DNA from 3 places in the Halomonas sp. M1 genome. Region 1 is predicted to be linked to each of the others. Evidence: predicted binding sites of a transcription regulator. Region 1 holds the regulator's gene; each other region holds the start of a gene.
What was found. Region 1 encodes FliA, which starts transcription of late flagellar genes. Its sites were predicted from a motif close to CTAAAGTTNNNNNNNNNNCNGCCGATA; they were not measured.

Region 1 (6,512 bases):
ACGCACCGGAGGGGCCACCGGGTGTGATTTCGCCGAATAACAAAACAGCAGCCCCCAAAGGCCAGTATCGCTCTGCATAGCAACGCTTAACGCCCCGCGAACGCCAAGACGGTGCAGATAGCGTTGACGCTCTGGGGCAGGGGCACGCAGAAAACTATCGTTAAGTGCCACAGGGAAGTCACGGGGGACTAAGTATTCACTGGGCGCTGCCACATCCTCAATTAAGCGCACCGGATGGCGCTCGTAGGCGAGGCGTAAGGAAAGGGGAAAGTCGCTGGAGGGAAAACGCTGACCTAACAGTGACGGTAAGCCGCTACCGCATGCTTCGGCGACGATCAGCCCGTGCCAGTCGCTGTCAAAGTGGCAGATCGACACGCGGTCGTGACCGGTCAACTCCTGAACAGCCCGCACTAGGTAGTCAAGCAACTCCTCTTGATGACTCGCTTCCGTCAGCCTGAGCAGGCGCTCATTCACCGTGCCTAACAAGCGCCGTTTACCAACCGGTGTTAATGGTTCAATTTCTACCACAACGTAGGCGCCTGAACGGTAGGCATAAAGCTGAAAGCGCGTTGGGCTCGCCGGGCGGGTAAAGGTTAGCGGCCCGGCCAAGCGCTGCTGGCCCTGTAGCTCGTGGCGTAGCCGCTGGCTTAGGCGTTTACCCAGCACTTCCGACAGCGTCTGATCACGCCCGTCGGTAACGGTCGTGCCAACCAGTGCGGCAAGGTTGCTACTGAAAGCTTGAATGCGCCGACTGTCAGCATCCAACACCAGCAAAGCACCAAACGACTGAAGTAAAGGGTGTTGCTTCGGCACGAAAATAGCCTCGAAAAAAGTCTATTCACCCTCAAGCTACTGCTTTAGCAACAGCTCAACGCGCCGATTGGCTGCTCGCCCTTCTGCGGTCGCGTTACTTTCCATGGGTTGGGTGTCGGCATATCCGACCGCCCGCATTCGTGAAACAGCGACTCCCTGGCGTTCAAGGTGGCGCACAACCGCAATCGCGCGCCCTACCGAGAGCTCCCAATTCGAGGGGAACCGAGGAGTAGCAATGGGTATATTATCGGTATGCCCCTCTACCGAAATTTGACCTTCAAAGGCCTCAAGCGCCGTTATCAGGTTTTCTAGCACATTCTGCCCTTGGGGCGTTAGCACGGCATCGCCACTGGGAAACAAAAGGCTATCATCAATACGCAGGGTAAGGCCTTCACGGCCTTGGGAAACACTGACCCCGGGAATATTTAGCCCCGCCATCTGCGGCCTTAGCCCCTGGTGACGAGGCTGAATACCAGTGGCTAAGGTTGCCAGGGGCAGCGCAGTAATCGCACTGGCCGAGCGCATTCTGTCGCTATCTGCCGCTTCTCCCCCGCCTGGCGGCGTTAACGCCAGCAGGAGGACAAACAGGGTGATTAGTAGCGTCAATACATCCAGATAGCTCGTTAACCAGCTCTCATCCCCCTCGCCTTCGGCAGTGGGCATTTCCAGCGCATGACGGGCTTCACTGTTCAGCATGTCGCTACCCTTTTGTCGCGGGGCTAGGCGTGGTGCGTGGCTTTACAGTAGCATCGCGTATTTCGTCGTGGTAGTTGGCAACAAAGGAGTTGAGTGTTTCTTCAATAAACGACGGTAGGCGACGTTTGGTGATGAGCGATATACCTTCAAGCACCATGTTCATGGTAATGAGGCGCTCTTCGGTACGACGCTCAAGCTTAACGGCAATAGGCTTAAACACTAGGTTGGCGAGCAAAATACCGTAAAACGTGGTGAGCAGGGCAACGGCCATGCGCGGGCCAATGACTTCTAAGTCGCCCGCATCCATGACTTCAAGCATGTTAACCAACCCCACCAACGTACCAATCATGCCAAAGGCAGGCGCGTAAGTGGCCATCGTGCGGAAAATTTGTGCCTCTGCATGCTCGCGCGCTTTTAACCGCGCTATGCGCCAGCGCAGCATGTCGAAGATTTCATCCTCTTTGGTATTGGCAATGACCAGTTGAATGCCCGTGCGTAGAAACGGGTTACGGGTGTGCTCAAGCTCTTTTTCCACCGCCCGAACATCGCCTTTAAACCATAGCCGAGACATCGACACGAGTTCGTTAATGTCATCTCGAACATAGGTATTTTCACGGCGAAACACTAAGCCTACCAAGCGCACTACCCGAAGTACTTCTTTCAGCGGGTAACTGATAAACGTAGCGGCCAGCGTACCGGTAATGACAATCGCTAACCCCGGTAAGTTAAGAAAGCTTTCTGGGGACTCTGCGGTAAAAAACAGCACGCTTACCAGCAGTAGAATGCTGGCAGATATACCGATCAGCGTAGATGGATTCATCAACGGCTCCTCGCCGGGTTCAAATAAGTGAGTGAGAGATTAATTGGCGTCGTGCAAACGGGCGCGTAAACGGCTAACGGCCTGACTATGCAGCTGGGAGACACGGGACTCGGTAACCCCCAGCACAGCACCCACCTCTTTTAAGTTCATCTCTTCTTGGTAGTACAGCGCCATTAATAGCTTTTCTCGCTCTGGCAGCGCCTCAATCGCTTCAATCAAGGTTTGACGTTGCTGAGCGTCCAACAACTGGTCGAAGAGCACATTGCCAGCGCCGCTACTAGGCTCACCACCCTCTGTCACCAGCTCTTCAAACGGCAGCAGTTGGCCGCTGTTGGTGTCATTGAGTAGCTGCTGATAGTCGCTTAGCGGCATTTCTAAATCACGGGCGATTTCCCCCTCTTCGGGAGCGCGGCCTAGCTGTTGCTCCAGCCGCCGCACCGTCTCATCCATCGCTCTGGCCGAACGTCGCACGCTACGGGGTAGCCAGTCGCGCGTGCGTAGCTCATCCATCATCGCGCCACGGATTCGCTGGCTGGCAAAGGTGGCAAATGTCGCACCTTGGGCCGCATCAAAGCGCCCAAGGGCTTCTAACAACCCCACCATGCCCGCCTGGATAAGATCATCTAGCTCGATGCTCGCGGGCAACCTCACCTGCAGCGTTAAGGCCTGACGTCTCACCAGTGGCATGTATTGGGTTAACAGCTCACTCTGTTTGATCCTGCCTTGTGCTGTATACATCCTCGTGCCTCGCGGCTAAAACACTTTTTACTGGTAATTCACGATGGCTTGCAGCCCCTGTACCCGCACCGGCCGCTGGCCGGGCGTTAAGGCAAAACGAAAGTACAGCGGCGCATCGGCGTGCTTTCCGGCTAATGCCATAGTGGAACCCCGCATGCTGTTAAGTGGGATGCACTGTTCAGGGTGACATAGCCAAGCATTGACTGGCGACGCCGGTGGCGCCTCATACCGCCACTGTATCCGATCAATCACTGCGTTTCCCACTTGCGCTGCGCTGGGCGCTACGATGGGCTGGCTGCTGCTGACCCGGTCGCTCATGGCGACCATGACACTGGGAACTTGGCTGCTCCAACTGCCAGGTGCTGCCTGTACGCTACTTGCCAACCCCATTGCGATGAGCGACACCGTAATGCTCAACGTGACCACCTTTAAGATGCTCCTACCCTGCCTGCTTTGTCGCTGCATGGGTGCTCCCAGTAACGCTACTAGATAGTGACCAGTACTTATCTGCCAGTACTTCTCTGCCAATACCCGCTTGCTTGTAAACGCTGCAGCCCTTATCGGGCAAGCAGCAGCAGTTCTGTGTCTAAATAACCTGCGGCAGCTTCTCGCAAGTTATCGAGTAATCCTTGGCGTGGCAAGTGGGGCTCATGCAGCGCCAACAGGCGCTTTGGACCTTTGTTGTCATGCACTTGCCGCAAAACTCGGTACATCGGCATAAACGCATCCGCATCGCTACTTACCCACAACGCCCAGCGCGGGTAGCGCGCCACTAGTAATGGCAGATTAGCTGTAGCAGGGTCAACCAGGTGAATGTCCCAGTCATCTGGGTCGCCTGCCCAGCGGCGCCCCAATGCCGACCACTGGCTGAGGCGGCTTCTTACCTTGTTAACCTGGTGCTGATGGGTGGGTAAGCCCACCACCACCAGCGGCTGTTTCGGCGTGGGCGGTGCCTCTACGGTTGGCACCATGGCGGATGCAGCGTAAACAGAAGCCGCTTCCTTTGAGACTGGCTCTGCGGGAGCTGGCTCATCCGGCAGCGTATCTTCGGGTATGTCTCCGCGCTGCTGACGCTGTAAATCCGCCCATTTTCGCAGCCCCGCTGCCTGGTCTTGGCTGCTCATAGCATGCCCTCTCGGCTCACGCTACCTAGCTGACGAATCGCATCGCGGGCCATAAAGGAATGCACTAATCCATCGAGCAAGGCGGTATCGCGCCGTTTTCGCTGGGTGCCTAGCAGCAGCATCAGGTCGGTGCGCAGGGCCAGGGCAGCATCATCGTCGGCACTGTCCAAATGCCCTGCTACGGCGGCAACGCCGCTGGCCATGAGCAGGCGTATTTCAGCACTGACATCACCACTGTCGGCTTCTTTAAGCTGCTGCCATGCCCGCTTCGTCAGCGCGGTGACCCCTTCGCTTTGCAGCTGGGTCGCCAGTAAAGAGAGCGCATCAGCGCCTAATCGAGCAGGGCTTAACCAGTAACGCCGAGCAATACGCTTAGCGCTTTCGGGGTCACGAACCTCTCCGTACCATGCCAATAGAGCAGTGCCAGACGCGTCAGTCACTTCTGCATAGGCACTCCACAGCTGCATAGGCTGCCCACGAAAACGCACGCTTATATGGTGCGTAAGCGTGCTATCAATAAATAACTGGCGCTGGGCACAACGCGTGCCCTGGAAGTATACCCTCTGGCTGGCAGGCACCAAGCTGACCCAGGTCAGGTGTTGGGCTTCCAACCATGCCAGCGCTTCGGTGTCGGGGAGCGTAGGCAGCAAATGGACGGCGATGCCGTGTTCATCACTTTGTGTTGCCAAACGGGGCTGCCAACCGGCGGGCTGCCGATGCTGCAGGCGGGGCAGCGCCGACCATGCCCCGTTAGCATCTAGCCCAATATCTGGCATTGACCAGTCACAGCCGCGTTCATTGCGGCGGGGGGACCATGCCATCCCTAGGAGGTTATCTGCCGGGGGCGTGTCAGCGAGTAAACGATCAAGCCGCCCATCCTGCACTGCGCTTGGCAGGGCGGCGATATCCCATACCGCCTCTAAGCGGACAAAACCCGCCACTCGCTGGCGCAGGCGCGTCAGTACCGATGAGAGACGACGCCCTTGGCCAAGCACATCCCTTGACCAGCGGGGCAGACTTACCGGCGCGGAAGCAGGCTGGCTGGCTAATGTGGATTGGCCGTCCAGCGCCTGGTCAATCAGCGCCGCGGGGTTCGCCACGGCCATATCTTCAGGCACTTGCTGGCCATGAGAGCCAAACAGCACACGCATTCCATGGCGCATGACAATATCAAGCACCGGCGCTAAGCGTCCGGCTTCGTCCTGCTTGGTGATAATACAGTCGTCTAGCTCGGCGCCCGCCGCGCGGGCGGCTTGCCGGTAGCGTAGTACGACTTCTTCGAGCGTTTCCGGCTGGCTGGCGGCATTTAACAGCAGCACTAACCGCACGGTCGATTGCCCCCCCTGCAGGTGAGCGATTTGTTCAATGACCCGCTGGTCACGCTGGCTCATACCGACCGTATCAATGATTACCCACTGTTTACCCTGTAGCCGGCCTAGCAGATCATCAATAGGCTGCTCCGCATCGAGGGCATACATCGGCGTATCGAGCAAACGCGCATATATCCGCAGCTGCTCATGGGCGCCGATACGGAAGCTATCGGTGGTGACAAGCGCCACCGGCCGCGTACCGTGGCGCATCACAAAACGTGCTGCAAGCTTCGCGGTGGTGGTGGTTTTACCTACGCCCGTTGGGCCCACCAGCGCGACAATGCCCGTTTGGTCAAAAAAACTGTTTTCCTGAGTAAGCACCGGTAAGCGCGCCATCAGTTGTTCGCGCAGCCACAATAGTGGCTGGTTACTGTCGGCGGGGGCTAGTACCAGTGACTCCGGCAGGCCCGCCAGTACTTCGCTGCTTAACTCATCGCTAAAACCAACGCGCGCTAGCAGTTGGCGCAGCCGCGTGGACGTATCCGCCGCTGCGGCAGCGGCAGGTGCTTGCTGTTGGCGGGTCAGCAGCTCACGCATATCCTGCATTTCACGCAGCAAACGCTCGCTCATGGCCTGAAGAGGGTCGGAGGCAGGCAGTGAAAACGCGGGGGGAGAAGCGGGTGGCGGCTCTGGCGTGGGGGCTGGGTCAAAATGATCGACCGCTTCATCCGCCATCGCCAGAATCTCAACGCCGCCCTCGGTACGCCGGTTAGCAAGAATCAGGGCGTCATCACCCAACGTCTCGCGCACCTGGCGCATCACATCACGGCTATTTGCTCCGACAAAACGTCTAACACTCATGCTTTACCTTTTGCCTCTGCTTGAATGGCTGCCACTGCTTTATCGGCGTTGATGGCTATGTCCGCTGGCTAGCGCCCACCCACGACGGTGGTCACCCGCAGCGTACGGTCATCGGGCACTTCGGCCTGAGACATCACCACCATATGACGC
Region 2 (6,512 bases), 250 kb from region 1:
ACCTTAACCTTACAGTTCGCCGGTGATGACCAGCCAAGTGTGCCGGTGCAGATTGCTGCTGGAAGCTCCCTTGAATATATTCGCGATGCGATAAATGCGACCGAAGATAGCGGTGTGTCTGCCTCGATTATCTTTGATGGTGAAGAGTATCGTTTAGCGCTGAACTCTACCCAAACCGGTGAAGCAGCTTCCGTATCTGGCCTTGAATGGGATGGTGCTGACAACCCTCTAGCGGCTGATGTCATTCAAGCGGGTCGAGATGCCTCGTTAAATGTTAACGGCATCGCGATTACCAGCCCTACCAATCAAGTGGAAGGCGCTATCCAAGGCGTAACGCTTAACCTGCAAGAAGAGGGCAGCAGCACCATTGCCGTAGAGCAAGACACCCGCGCCGTGCGTGAAGCCGTTACCAGCTTTGTGGATGCCTATAACGACCTAAAAAGCACCATGGGTGAGCTAACCAGCTTTAACCCAGAGACAGGTGAAGCAGGCGAGCTAAACGGTGACAGTGCTACCCGCTCGGTGGAGTCCCGCCTGCGCAGCGTACTCAGTGGCGGTGTGGAAGGCCAGTTCTCCATGCTGAGCGATATTGGTATTTCGCTACAGCGGGATGGCACGCTTGAAATTGATGATGGTGCGCTGGATGACGCCATTGCCAATAACCAAGACGCGCTTTCGACGTTTTTTGCCGGTGATTCAGCTGAAACCGGCATGGCCGGCCAATTGAACCAAACCATTGAGCAGCTGCTAAGCCCCAATGGTGCCGTCACCGGAGCCATCACTGGTGCTGAAAACCGCTCTGAATCATTGGTTGAGCGTTACACACGTATGGAGCAATCCATAGAGCAAACTATCTCCCGCTACCGTACCCAGTTTGGTCAGTTGGATGGCATGATCGCCCAGATGAACCAAACCAGCGATTACCTCACCCAGCAGTTTGATGCACTGGATGCCCAGCTAGGCCGTAGTTAACAATCGGTCGTGATGCCCTAAAACGCCTGCGCCAAGCAGGCGTTTTTGTTAGATAACCCTCCCGCCTTCTTTGAAAGCTCGAAAAAGCGCTAAAGTTATGCGCTGTTCTGTCGATAAAGATAGTATCTATTTTATGGGGGCGCTGAGTATCACTGCGCGCGCCCGTTCGGTTGTTTAAAAATGGCTTATTTAAATTAGCCATGGTTTAGCTTTTGCACTGAGGAAATCCCGCATGGCGACAATAACCTCTCTTGGCGTTGGTTCTGGCCTTGACCTAACAGGGCTGCTTGATCAGCTTCAGGAAGCCGAGCGGGGCAAACTTGCGCCGATTACGCTTCAGAAAAAACAGCAGCAGGCGAAAATTTCCGCGTTTGGCCAGCTGCAAACGTCGCTGAATGCGTTTCAAGACTCAGTTGCGAAAATTAACGACCCCAAACTGTACCAAAGCCTTTCCGCCAGCGTGCGGGGCGATGCCGTTAAAGCCACCACCACTGCCAGCGCACTGCCCGGCAGCTACCGGGTGGAAGTGACCCAGCTTGCCACCTCCGGCACGCTGGCCTCTAGCCGGGTAGATAAACGCGACGCAGCGCTAAACCTGCAAGGCGCTACGGCGCTGCAGCTCAATTTTGGTAGCGGCGATTCTGTCGACATCGACATTGCCCCCGGCAGCAGCCTTTCCGCGATTCGTGATGCTATTAACGCCAACAAAGGAGTTGGTGTTAACGCCACCATCATCAACGACGGCCAAGGTTACAGGCTGGCGCTAAGCTCTAAAGAGACAGGGGCCGATGCCTCCATTGATGGCTTTAGTTTTATCGATGCTGACAAGCAGCCAGTGACGGGCCCCTTCGCGGAAGATACAGATACCAAACGTGCTGGTGAAAACGCGGCTCTAACGGTAAACGGCATTACCATTAGCAGCGCCAAAAATCAGATTGAAGGCGCGATTCAAGGAGTAACGCTCAACCTCTCTGAACTCAGTATTGCCGATGGTGAAACCGCCACCAGCACTATTAACGTAGAGCGTGATACGCTAAAGCAGCGCGAGGCCATTAACGGCTTTGTAAAAGCCTATAACGACTTAAAAAGTACTATCGGCAAACTCACTAGCTTTAGTGGTGACAGTGAAACCGCTGGCGAGTTAGTGGGCGATAGCACCGTGCGCACCATTGAAAGCCGTCTGCGTAGCGTGCTCACCAGTGGCGTTGAGGGGGGCGAGCTTTCAACCCTCAACCAGCTTGGTATTACCCTACAGCGGGATGGCACGCTGAAGGTTGATGACACTAAGTTAAACGACCTAGTGGCTAATAACCCCCAAGCATTAAGCGACTTTTTTGCCGGTGAGAAAAAAGGCAGTGGGCTGGCAGGCAAACTAGGCACCAGCATTGAACAACTGCTGGGCAATAACGGCGTTGTTAAACTGGCAATAAGCGGCGCAGAAAACCGCGTGAAAAGCCTAGACGACCGTTTTGAGCGCATGGAAAAAAGCATTGAAGGCACCATTATCCGCTACCGAAGGCAGTTCAGCCAGCTAGATGGCATGATTGCCCAGATGAACAGCATGAGCGACTACCTGACTCAGCAGTTCGACGCGCTAGATAACCAGTTAGGCCGTAGAAGAAGGTAAACCCATCGCAGTTAACCTCAGTAAAAACCTAAAAGGCGGCCCAGGCTGCCTTTTCTCATTTTTCAGTTACTATTTTTTACATCTTTTTTTACCACTTCCCCTAAAGATTCCCCTCATCAAGCCGTTATCTATAACAACGGCACATACAGTGGCCGAAAAGCAGGCCTTCTAGGCCAGTGTCCCAGCAAGGAGAATCACCATGTCAGTGATCAATACCAACATCACATCGATGATCGGCCAGCAAAATCTGCAGAAGAGCCAGAACGCGTTGACCACGTCCATGGAGCGCCTGAGCTCTGGCTTGCGTATCAACAGCGCCAAGGATGATGCGGCAGGCCAAGCCATCGCTAACCGCTTCACCGCGCAGATTACCGGCCTTAACCAAGCCAGCCGTAACGCCAACGACGGTATCTCCATCGCGCAGACCGCTGAAGGCTCGCTGAACCAAATCAACGACAACCTGCAGCGTATCCGTGAACTGACTGTTCAGGCCGCTAACGGCACCAACAGCGCCACCGACCGTCAGTCTATCCAAGACGAAGTTAACCAGCGTTTGGCTGAAATTGACCGTATTTCTGAAGAAACCGACTTCAACGGCATTCGTGTACTGTCTGAAGATGCTGACTCATTGCGCATCCAGGTGGGTGCTAACGATGGCCAGACCATCGATATTAACCTGCGCACCATCAACGCCGAAGCCCTAGGCCTGGCAGATTTTGACGTGCGTGCTGCTGTCGCGCCTGAGCTAAGCGAAGATGCTGTTACCGAAATTACTACTGGTGATGACATTGCTGGCTTCGCGGCTACCACTACGTTTGCGGACGATGTCACTATTGCAGGTGGTAATGTTACCTTGCCTGCTGATCCTGCGAACTTTGGTGCAGTCAGTGGTTCTGTGGATACTGTAACCTTTACACAGTTTGTTACAAATAGTGTTGGTGAATTGTTTGCTCAAGTAGAAATCACTGGCTCTGACAGCGCTGGTGATCCTGCGACTGCAACAGCTTTTGTGGCTATCAGCGCTTCGAATATCAGTGCGGGCGGCACCGTTGACCTCACTGGTGGCACGTTTGTAGATGAAGCTGCTGCAGAAAACACTGTAGGTGAAGGTGTGACTGCTGCCTCTACTTCCGCTCTGACTTTCTCCTTCGAGTACACGCAAAACTTCGATAACGAGCCTGCTGGCACTATCGATTTCGTTGAGCGTGATGGTGAGTTGTTCATCCGTCAGGTGGATGGCGATGAGACCAACCTGTTTGCAGTAAGTGCGAGCGCGATCACTGCAAGCGGTACCGTAACATTTGACTTTGACGGCGCTGAGGCTGCTTTCACAGCAACAACGGTAAACATCACTGAAGACGCTTCCATCCAAGGCACTCTGCGTGAGGTACTGGATTCAGACGGTGAAGGTACTAACCAGTTTGTTGACGACCGTGGCGACGACGGCCTGTTTTTGGTTAACGTTAGCGATGGCGGCACCGCTACCGTAGCAGAAGCTGCAGTAGCAGGCGGTGACCCGGTAGAAGTTCGCTTCGGCGGTATCGATGGTGAAACCCTGTTCGCTCAAGTTGAAGTTGACGGCGAAATGCAGAACTTTGCGGTGACCGGCAATGCAACCGACGGCTACGAAGTGGATCTTGAAAGCGGTGCAATCGCTGTAGACGCCACTGAAAACCCGCTGGCAGCACTCGACGCGGCCCTGCAAGATATCGACAACCTACGCTCTGAGCTGGGTGCGGTGCAGAACCGTTTTGAAGACGCCATCACCAACTTGGATACCAACAGCACCAACCTTTCTGCCGCACGTTCGCGCATCGAAGATGCCGACTACGCAATGGAAGTGGCTGATATGACCCGCGCGCAGATTCTGCAGCAGGCAGGTACTTCCGTACTGGCACAGGCCAACCAGATTCCGCAGAACGTTCTTTCTCTGCTGGGTTAATATAAGGCTTAGCCGCAAGGCTGAAGCAGTAATATATAACGGGGCCGAAAGGCCCCGTTTTTATTTTAAAGTAGGATGTTATTATTATGGATAAAACAGGGCGGCCCCAGAATACAATGAGAGAGATACTCAGCAGAAATAATTTTAAAGGGCTACGAGTGAAGATGTTGAGCCAGTATGATGACGACGTAATTGACGGTCTTTATTATGCTGCGTGTCAGGCTGAGTCCCACATCAAGAAGCAAAGTCTTGCTGAACTAGATAGCCTGAAAAATGACAATAATATGCCGGATTCAGATCGAAATGAGCTTGAACTATTTTTAGTTGACGATAATTTTGAGGCAGAATTGATTCGGAAAATTTCTGAAGAAATGGTTATTGCTGCTTTATATAAAACAGTTGAGATAGTTATAAAACGAATGTTAGCCGTTAGTGGCCTTTTTTCAGAAAATGAGGTGCGTAGTTTTTTCAGGATAAAAGAGCTGAAGAGACTGGCTGGCGAGAGAGTGGCTAATTTAGAAGAACTGCCCGGTTTTTCTAGTTACGACGAGCTTAGGTGCATAAATAATTGTATCAAGCATTCAGGTAAGGTTAGTGACGAGTTATCAAATTTTTCGGGATGGAGTAAAAATGAAAAAATTGAGTATTTCTGGGAGCATTACTTAAGAATAAAGCCGGGTGTAAGAAAGTTTGTAACTTCTTTGTCAATAAAGATAATAGAAAAGATGTGAGCTACTCATAGTGTTCAAAAGTAGTTGTAGCTGGTGTTAAAGCATCAGCTTAATGATCCACCTTGTGTTTAGTTTCTGCAGTCAAGTTTTTTCAAGCTGAGAGACTGGTGCTTTTCCATATAAAGCAGGTCGTCATTTATAAAGGGGCCAAAGGTTAGGCCTGATTCTGGAATATATATCATGCCAGGTGCTCGCGATTAAATGCCTTCAAACTCTTCTTCAAACAGGCGAATGGAGGTGTTGATGATGTCGTTATCAGGCAGGCCATCGCGTAATAGGCAGCTTTCTGACCATACCCCGTCATCATCTGGCATAAAGCATGGAATGCGCTTTTGTGTTTGCTTGGCCATTAATACCATTTTTTTTACCACGTAATACGAGTGAGTGGCCATAAATACCTGAATGCCTTGCTTGGCTAAAAGGCCCAAAATATCCAACAGTTTAATAATAGCGGTAGGGTGTAAAGCGGATTCCGGCTCATCGATGAAGATCACCGGATTAGGGCTCAGAAAGCGGTTATCTAGCAGCGTATCCAATATGGCAATTTTTTTAATGCCTTCGGCAGTTCCATGGATCGAGTATTTAGCGTGGCCTTGTTTGTAAATCCACTGGTTGTCTTCAAATACCACTTTCCCTTGAAATATGGCCTCCAGCATAGAACGTGACTGGGAAAAACTGTCGTAATTTCGGCCTTTTTGCGGCTGGTTTTGTAGCGCTAAAACAAGGTCTGAATAGGTCGCATCGTAGCCGAAGGTACGGTCTTGTAGCGCACTTTTGAGGATAATATTCCACAGCGAGAGCACTTCCTTTGGGGGCAAAAAGATAGTGTTATCGTTGCGTGGTGACAGCGTGTTTTTGCTAGGTTTCACCTGTTTGCTGGTGGTGGCACTGAACTCTACTGCAAGCTGGCCGCCATCTTGCATTTTGGTGGCGAGTTTTAGGCGGTTCTGTTTGCCTTTCTTCACTAAATCGCCTAGGTGGTCTGTTTGGAATGTCCAGTACAGCTTATCGCTGAGCACCTCATAAAATTCGCGATTGTCATCGCCTCGGCCATGTTCTTCCTGTGAGCGGATAACGGTGTAAAGCAGTTTCAGTAACCACGTTTTACCGCTGCTATTTTTGCCGATGATAAGGTTAAGGTTGCTAAAGCCCTCGGTATTGAACGAGGTAACGGGGCCAAAATCGTTCAATTCGCAGGTTGCGATCATGTGAGGTGCCTCTTTTAGCATTCTGATGTAGC
Region 3 (6,512 bases), 350 kb from region 1:
GTACAGCCTGCTGATTTCCTGGGCGCCAATTATTGGCGACCCATTAACGGTGCTGGCGGGTGTTTTCAAACTGCCCTGGTGGCGAGCTCTGCTATGGATCGTACTTGCTAAAGGTGCACGCTATGCCTTAGTGCTTGCCCTGGCCCATCAATGGTTGGCACCGCTCTGCAGCTGATGCCTAGCAAAATCCTATCCGTTAAGAGAGGCCGTTAATGCCGCAATGCGCGTGCTAAGCGCCGCTGCCCCTTCAACGAACGTGATAATCCCATGTTACCCTAGGCTATCTTTATACAAGCTTTGCACCCCTGCTGGGTGCGCTATGATTTGTATACAGCGATTCAATCGTAGATTGTTGAAAAATACTCACCCGAAGGGAGGTTAAGGTGTGACGCCACTACGTTTACTACCCTGGCTAAGCGTCTTGATGTTAGCGCTGTTTGCCTTACTGGCAACGCCCGCGTTGGCGCAAACGACGTTCACGGCAGAAGAGCAAGAGGCCACCCAAACAGCGCAGGAAGCGCCCACCTACGCCGCGCTTGCTGATTTGCTTGAGGATGAGCAGGGGCGACAAGCGCTGATAGAGCTGCTGCGCAATCAAGCCTCAACGCTTCCCGCAGGATTAGCCAACGAGCTGTCGCCGGAAGCGGCCGCACAGGGCGGCGAGGTGGCCCCTGAAAATGTATCGCTACCGCGTCAGTTAGCTGAGCTAACCAGCGGGGTAGTCACGGATATTGGCAGGCAACTGGAGCAGGCGTTTACGATGGTGAGCGGCCTGTTTACGGGGCAAGGGGCCGGTACCTTTGATACAGCGGGCTTCATCAACGCGGCGATAAATTTGGGGATCGTGATTGTCGCTACCTTTGCGATGTTTGTGGTCTTCCGTCGCCTTGCGAAGCCTCTTTTCACAAAAATTAGTGCTTGGTCGCAACTGGGCAGCGGGCTAACCCCTGTTCTTAGGCTGGTGGTATGCGTTGCTATTGCCGCGGTCATCGATGTGTTACTGGTCGCCCTGGCCTATGTAGGCGGTAACCTGCTAGCGACCTTTGCGGTGGGCGAAACCGGCGAGCTCTCTACCCGTGCGTCACTCTTTTTAAATGCCTTCCTGATTATTGAGCTGCTTAAAGCGGCCGTGCGGATGCTGTTCTCTTCGCGCTATGAAGGGCTGCGCCTGCTACCTATTTCAGCTACAGAAGCGTCGTACTGGAACCGTTGGTTAGCGCGCCTGATTGGTATGGTCGGGTACGGCTTAATGGTAGTGGTGCCCCTGGTCAACTTCTACTTGGCAGCTGCACTTGGGCAGTTGTTAGGCACTGTCATTATGGTGCTTGCGTTTATTTACGCGGTGGGCGTGGTGCTTAAAAACCGCCTTCGCCTGCGGGATAACCTGAATGACATGGCGGCGCGCTCAACGTTAACCGCTAGCCGTGTCTCGCTGCAGCTGTTCGCCCGTACCTGGCATCTGTTTGCGCTGCTCTATTTCCTGATTGTCTTTGTACTTACGTTAGTACGCCCTGGAGACGCCCTGCCGTTTGTGCTTTTTGCGACGCTGAAAACGCTGGCTGCCGTGGTCATTGGCATTCTGCTCTCGTCGTTCTTGAGCCAAACCATTGGCCGTCGTATCCAACTTTCCGATGATCTACGTCGTAAATTGCCGCTGCTAGAAGCACGTTTAAACAGCTACGTGCCTAATGCGCTGCGTGTGCTGCGTACCATTATTTTGATCGCGGTCATCATGGTAGTGCTGGATGCTTGGGGCGCCTTTAACCTGACGGCTTGGTACGCTTCTGAACGTGGTGCCAATCTGGTGGGCAACCTATTCGGCGTTGCAATCATTCTAATTGTGGCGCTTGGCGTGTGGCTGGGACTCGCAAGCCTGATTGAGCATAAACTCAACCCGGAAACAGGCCTTGGTGAACCCTCTCCGCGCGCTAAAACCCTATTGAGCTTGTTCCGCAATGCGCTTGCTATCGCCATGGTGACCATTACCGGCATGATCGTACTGTCGGAAATCGGCATTAATATCGGCCCGCTGATTGCCGGTGCCGGTGTGCTGGGTCTAGCGATTGGTTTTGGTGCACAGAAGCTGGTTCAGGATGTCATCACTGGCGTCTTTATTCAGGTTGAAAATGCCATGAATACTGGCGATGTGGTGACCCTGGGCGGCATTACGGGAACGGCAGAGCGGCTTAGTATTCGCTCGGTGGGTATTCGCGATATTAACGGTACTTACCACATCGTACCGTTCTCAAGTGTCGATACCGTTTCCAACTACATGCGTGATTTTGGCTACCATGTGGGTGAATACGGTATTGCCTATCGTGAAAGCATTGACGATGCCATCGTTCAGCTGCGTAATGCGTTTGACGAGCTGTCCGCCAGTGACGAACATAAAATGAATATCCTGGCGCCGCTTGAAGTCGCCGGGGTCACCAGCCTTGGGGATAGCGCGGTTAACATTCGCGTGCGTATTAAAACCATTCCAGGCATGCAGTGGGCCATTGGGCGAGCGTATAACCGCTTAGTGAAAATCCACTTTGATAATGTGGGTATTGAGATTCCGTTCCCGCATACCACGCTCTACTTTGGCGTGGGCAAAGAGGGTGAAGCACCGCCGGCCAACCTGCGCATCATGCGGCAGGACTTTGATATCGATGGCCGTCCCGGTGGTCAGCCGCGCTCGGGAGATGCGAGTCGCCTGAGCGAAGATGACCCGCGCTCCAAGTCAAATCCTGAATTTAAAGGAGACTATGACGAGGATTAGAACCCACACCCGGCGAAGTAGTCGGGATGGTGATAGCGCACAGCGGGGCCGCCTTTGGGCGGCCCCGCTGCGTTTGAGGCAGTGCATAAAGGCGTGAAGGGTGGCTACACAGGGTAGTTTTCTGAGTGCCGCCCTTCCAGGTTGTTTGACTCACCGCCATCTACAAACAGGACTTGCCCGGTCACGAAGTTGTTATCCAGTAAGTAGTACAGAGCTTGTACGAGATGGCTGGGGTCACCCTGCTGTTTAAGCGGAATGCCTTCTATACGCCATTGAATATAGTCGCTGGTGCGTTGGGACGCAGGGAGTACCACGCCGGGCGCAATACCGTTAATACGCAGGCGTGGGGAAAATTCCAGTGCCGCCATGCGCGTCATGTCGGCAAGGCTCTTTTTCGACAGTAAATAGGCCGCGTAAGGGTACTGGTGGTAGGCCACTTTATTATCAATGATGTTGATGACCTGACCGTTCTCTACGGCCTCTGCAAAGTGGCGCGTGAGGAGCAGCGGCGTAAACAGATTGACCCGAAACTGCGTTTCCAGCATCGCCATGTTGGTGCTAGCAATAGGCGCCGGTTCATACGCAGAAGCACTATTTAGCAGCACATTCAGGCCTGGAAAGCGCTGCTTGGCAGCGGCTACCAGCTCTTCAAGAGCGTCGCTTAAGAAGTTGCACGGCAGTATTTCGCACGCTTGGCCTCTTTGGCGAATGCCTTTGGCAACCTCTTCGGCCTCCCCCCGTGAGCTATTGACGTGCAACGCAATATCATAGCCTTTTTCCGCCAGGGCTTCGGCGAAGTGGCGCCCCAAGCGGGTGGCGCCTCCGGTCACTAATGCAGCGGGTGTATGCATAGCAGCTCCTCAGTCTTGAAGAATGTCAACGACAGCCATGACTCTCTGCGTGTACTCAGCGTTTGTCAATAAATTGTACAGAGGTTGAACAAAATATAAGCCGAGCTACTCTAGTTAGGCGCCTATTTAATGACGGCTTTCGCTATTACGTTCGCGACGGCCTGCTTTTGTGACTGCCTTTATCATGCCTTTGAGGTTGGAGTGCTGCTATGCCATCAACGTCGTCACATGCAACTTTGGGTACTGCCTACCATGAATGCGTAATCTCGCTAGGCAGCAATATTCAGCCCGACCAGCACTACACACAAGCGCTCGCCATTTTGGGCCAAGAGTGCGAGCTGGTAGCCAACTCCCAGGCGATCCGTACCTCGCCCGTGGGGTTTCAGCAGCAGCCTGATTTTCTTAACGCGGCGTTACTGGTGCGCACTTCCTTTGATTACACCGCCTTTCGTGCCTATTTAAAAGAGGTTGAAGAGCGTTTGGGCCGCATCCGCGGGCCGATTAAATCCGGTCCGAGAACGATGGATTTAGACATCGTCGCGTGGGATGGCGAGGTAGTGGACACGGCTTATTATCACCACGACTACGTGCGTGGCCCCGTCGATGAGCTATTAGCCGCCACTGGGCGCTCGGTTACGCCCTCGGCCAGCATGCAATAACGCATTTTTTTACCTACTAAGCCTCACCTTCTGCGCTCCTCTGCCGATATTAAAGTGACTGCCACGGTGCGTTTGCCAGCGGCCGAAGTAGCAGTCCTAAGAGGAATCAGCGTGATCAGTCTTGCGACCAATATAACGTCGCTACTGGTGCAAAATAATCTGCGCAGTAGCCAGCAGTCGATGCAAACCGCCATGCAGCGGTTATCGTCGGGCCTGCGCATTAATAGCGCCAAGGATGACCCCGCCGGGCAGGCAATTGCCAACCGTATGACGGCGCAAATAAAAGGCATGAATCAGGCGATCCGCAATACCAATGACGGCATCTCCATGGTGCAGACGGCTGAAGGCACGCTTAACCAGATTAACGATAATCTGCAGCGCATTCGAGAGCTAAGCGTTCAGGCGGCCAATGGCACAAATGCACCCTCCGATCTGGCGTCTATCCAGGGGGAAATCGACCAGCGTTTGGAGGAGATTGAGCGCCTGGCAGGGCAGAGCAATTTCAACGGCATCGGACTGTTGGGAAGCGATAAGACGCTCAATATCCAGGTCGGCGCCAATGCAGGTAATGTGATCGGGGTGCGTTTTGAGGCGATGGGCTTACAGGCATTAGGCTTGGAAGATTTCAGTGTACTGGGTGATGACAGCGCAACAGACAACCCACTCACTGCCATGGATGAAGCACTTAAACGCGTAGACCGTCAGCGTAGCTATATGGGGGCTGTCCAGAACCGCTTTGAGAGCGTTATCGAAGGGCTGAATACCAACATTATCAACACGTCTGCCGCGCGGTCGCGCATCCAGGATGCGGATTACGCACAGGAAGTCTCGAATCTGATCCGTGCTCAAATCCTACAGCAGGCAGGCGTAGCGATTTTGGCCCAGGCCAATCAGCAGCCGCAGATGATTCTGCGACTGCTGGAAGGGCTATAAGAAGCGCTAACAACACGAGAGGCGCTTTTACTTGATGATGCCCTGCTCCCGCGCCATGGCATAGGCTGCCTGGGGGCCATTCCAGAGCGATGGCAGTAAGATCAATGACACGGGAATCGCAGTAATCACGATAAACTGCTGCAGCGCGCCGATTTGTCCAGCGCCCATGTAGAGCAGTACCGCCGCCATCAGCGCCATCGCAATGCCCCAGAAGGCACGTATGTAAGGGCTGGGGTTGTCGTGACCAGCGCCCACTACCGCAATGGCGTAGCTCATTGAATCACCCGTGGTCGCCACAAAAATGGTGGTCAGCAATAGAATTGCCAGCGCCATCCAAGTGCCGCCGGGCAGCGCCTGGGCAACTGTTAATGTTGCTACATCAAATTGGAAGTTGTTCAGCGCATCGGTGAGGTCAATGACGCCGTTGAGCTGGTAGTAAATACCCGAGCCGCCCAGCAAGGTAAACCATACGGTAGTCGCAATAGGCGCAAGAACCGCAACGGCTAGAATCATCTCGCGAATGCTGCGGCCCCGAGAAATACGCGCCACAAAAATTGCCATTAATGGCGCATAGCCAATAAACCAGGCAAAGAAGAATACTGTCCACCACTGCATCCACCACGCTGGTGCGGTGTCGGCGGTCATGGTCGCCATGGTGAAGAACTCACTCGCATAGGCGCCCATACTCGCGACGTAGGTGTTGACCAAAAACAGCGTAGGCCCAAAGACGAAAATCGCCGCGCCAATCGCCAGCGCCAGCAGCACATTAAAACGGCTGAGTAGCTGGATACCTTTGTGTACGCCACTCATGGACGAGAGCACATAAACACTGCCCAGCACTGCCAAAATAATCAGCTGTCCGGGGTAGCCTTCAGGTAGGCCAAATAGCTCATGCAGGCCAAAGCTTACCTGCGTTGCCAAAAAACCAATCGGGCCGACCGTGCCGGCAACGACTGCAATCACACAGCACGCATCGACTACCGCCCCCAGTGGGCCACGCATTAGGCGCTCGCCTAAAATTGGGTACAGCAGCGTACGCGGTTGAAGCGGTTGGCCTTTCACATAGTGGGCGTGGGCCAGCACTACTGCCGTCAGGGAGCCCAGTACGGCCCATGCCATGAAGCCCCAGTGCATAAACGACTGGGCCAGCGCGCCAGAGACGGCTTCAGCGGTGCCTGCTTCGGTATCAAATGCTGGCGGCGTGACCACGAAGTGATAGACCGGCTCTCCGGCAGCGAAAAATACCCCGCCACCCGCCAGTAAGGTGCACAAAATAATCGATAGCCACTTGAAGGTGCTTATTTCTGG

Region 2: the regulator FliA is predicted to act here: its motif matches at 2,700-2,726, upstream of P8S54_RS13175 (flagellin).
Region 3: the regulator FliA is predicted to act here: its motif matches at 4,294-4,320, upstream of P8S54_RS10270 (flagellin).

Annotation. Positions count from the first base shown of each region.
Region 1 covers NZ_CP121119.1:2,598,875-2,605,386, reverse strand. Annotated here, with positions in the region: gene P8S54_RS12035 (sensor domain-containing diguanylate cyclase) at 1-813, opposite strand, end outside; gene P8S54_RS12030 (OmpA family protein) at 850-1,509, opposite strand; gene P8S54_RS12025 (MotA/TolQ/ExbB proton channel family protein) at 1,514-2,329, opposite strand; gene P8S54_RS12020 (RNA polymerase sigma factor FliA) at 2,369-3,067, opposite strand; gene P8S54_RS12015 (flagellar protein FlhE) at 3,095-3,532, opposite strand; gene P8S54_RS12010 (hypothetical protein) at 3,625-4,191, opposite strand; gene flhF (flagellar biosynthesis protein FlhF) at 4,188-6,362, opposite strand; gene flhA (flagellar biosynthesis protein FlhA) at 6,431-6,512, opposite strand, start outside.
Region 2 covers NZ_CP121119.1:2,847,905-2,854,416, forward strand. Annotated here, with positions in the region: gene fliD (flagellar filament capping protein FliD) at 1-972, shown strand, start outside; gene fliD (flagellar filament capping protein FliD) at 1,205-2,599, shown strand; gene P8S54_RS13175 (flagellin) at 2,799-4,541, shown strand; gene P8S54_RS13180 (hypothetical protein) at 4,628-5,272, shown strand; gene P8S54_RS13185 (AAA family ATPase) at 5,470-6,480, opposite strand.
Region 3 covers NZ_CP121119.1:2,244,648-2,251,159, reverse strand. Annotated here, with positions in the region: gene P8S54_RS10290 (YqaA family protein) at 1-175, shown strand, start outside; gene ybiO (mechanosensitive channel protein) at 386-2,761, shown strand; gene P8S54_RS10280 (SDR family oxidoreductase) at 2,866-3,612, opposite strand; gene folK (2-amino-4-hydroxy-6-hydroxymethyldihydropteridine diphosphokinase) at 3,822-4,271, shown strand; gene P8S54_RS10270 (flagellin) at 4,383-5,204, shown strand; gene P8S54_RS10265 (BCCT family transporter) at 5,232-6,512, opposite strand, start outside.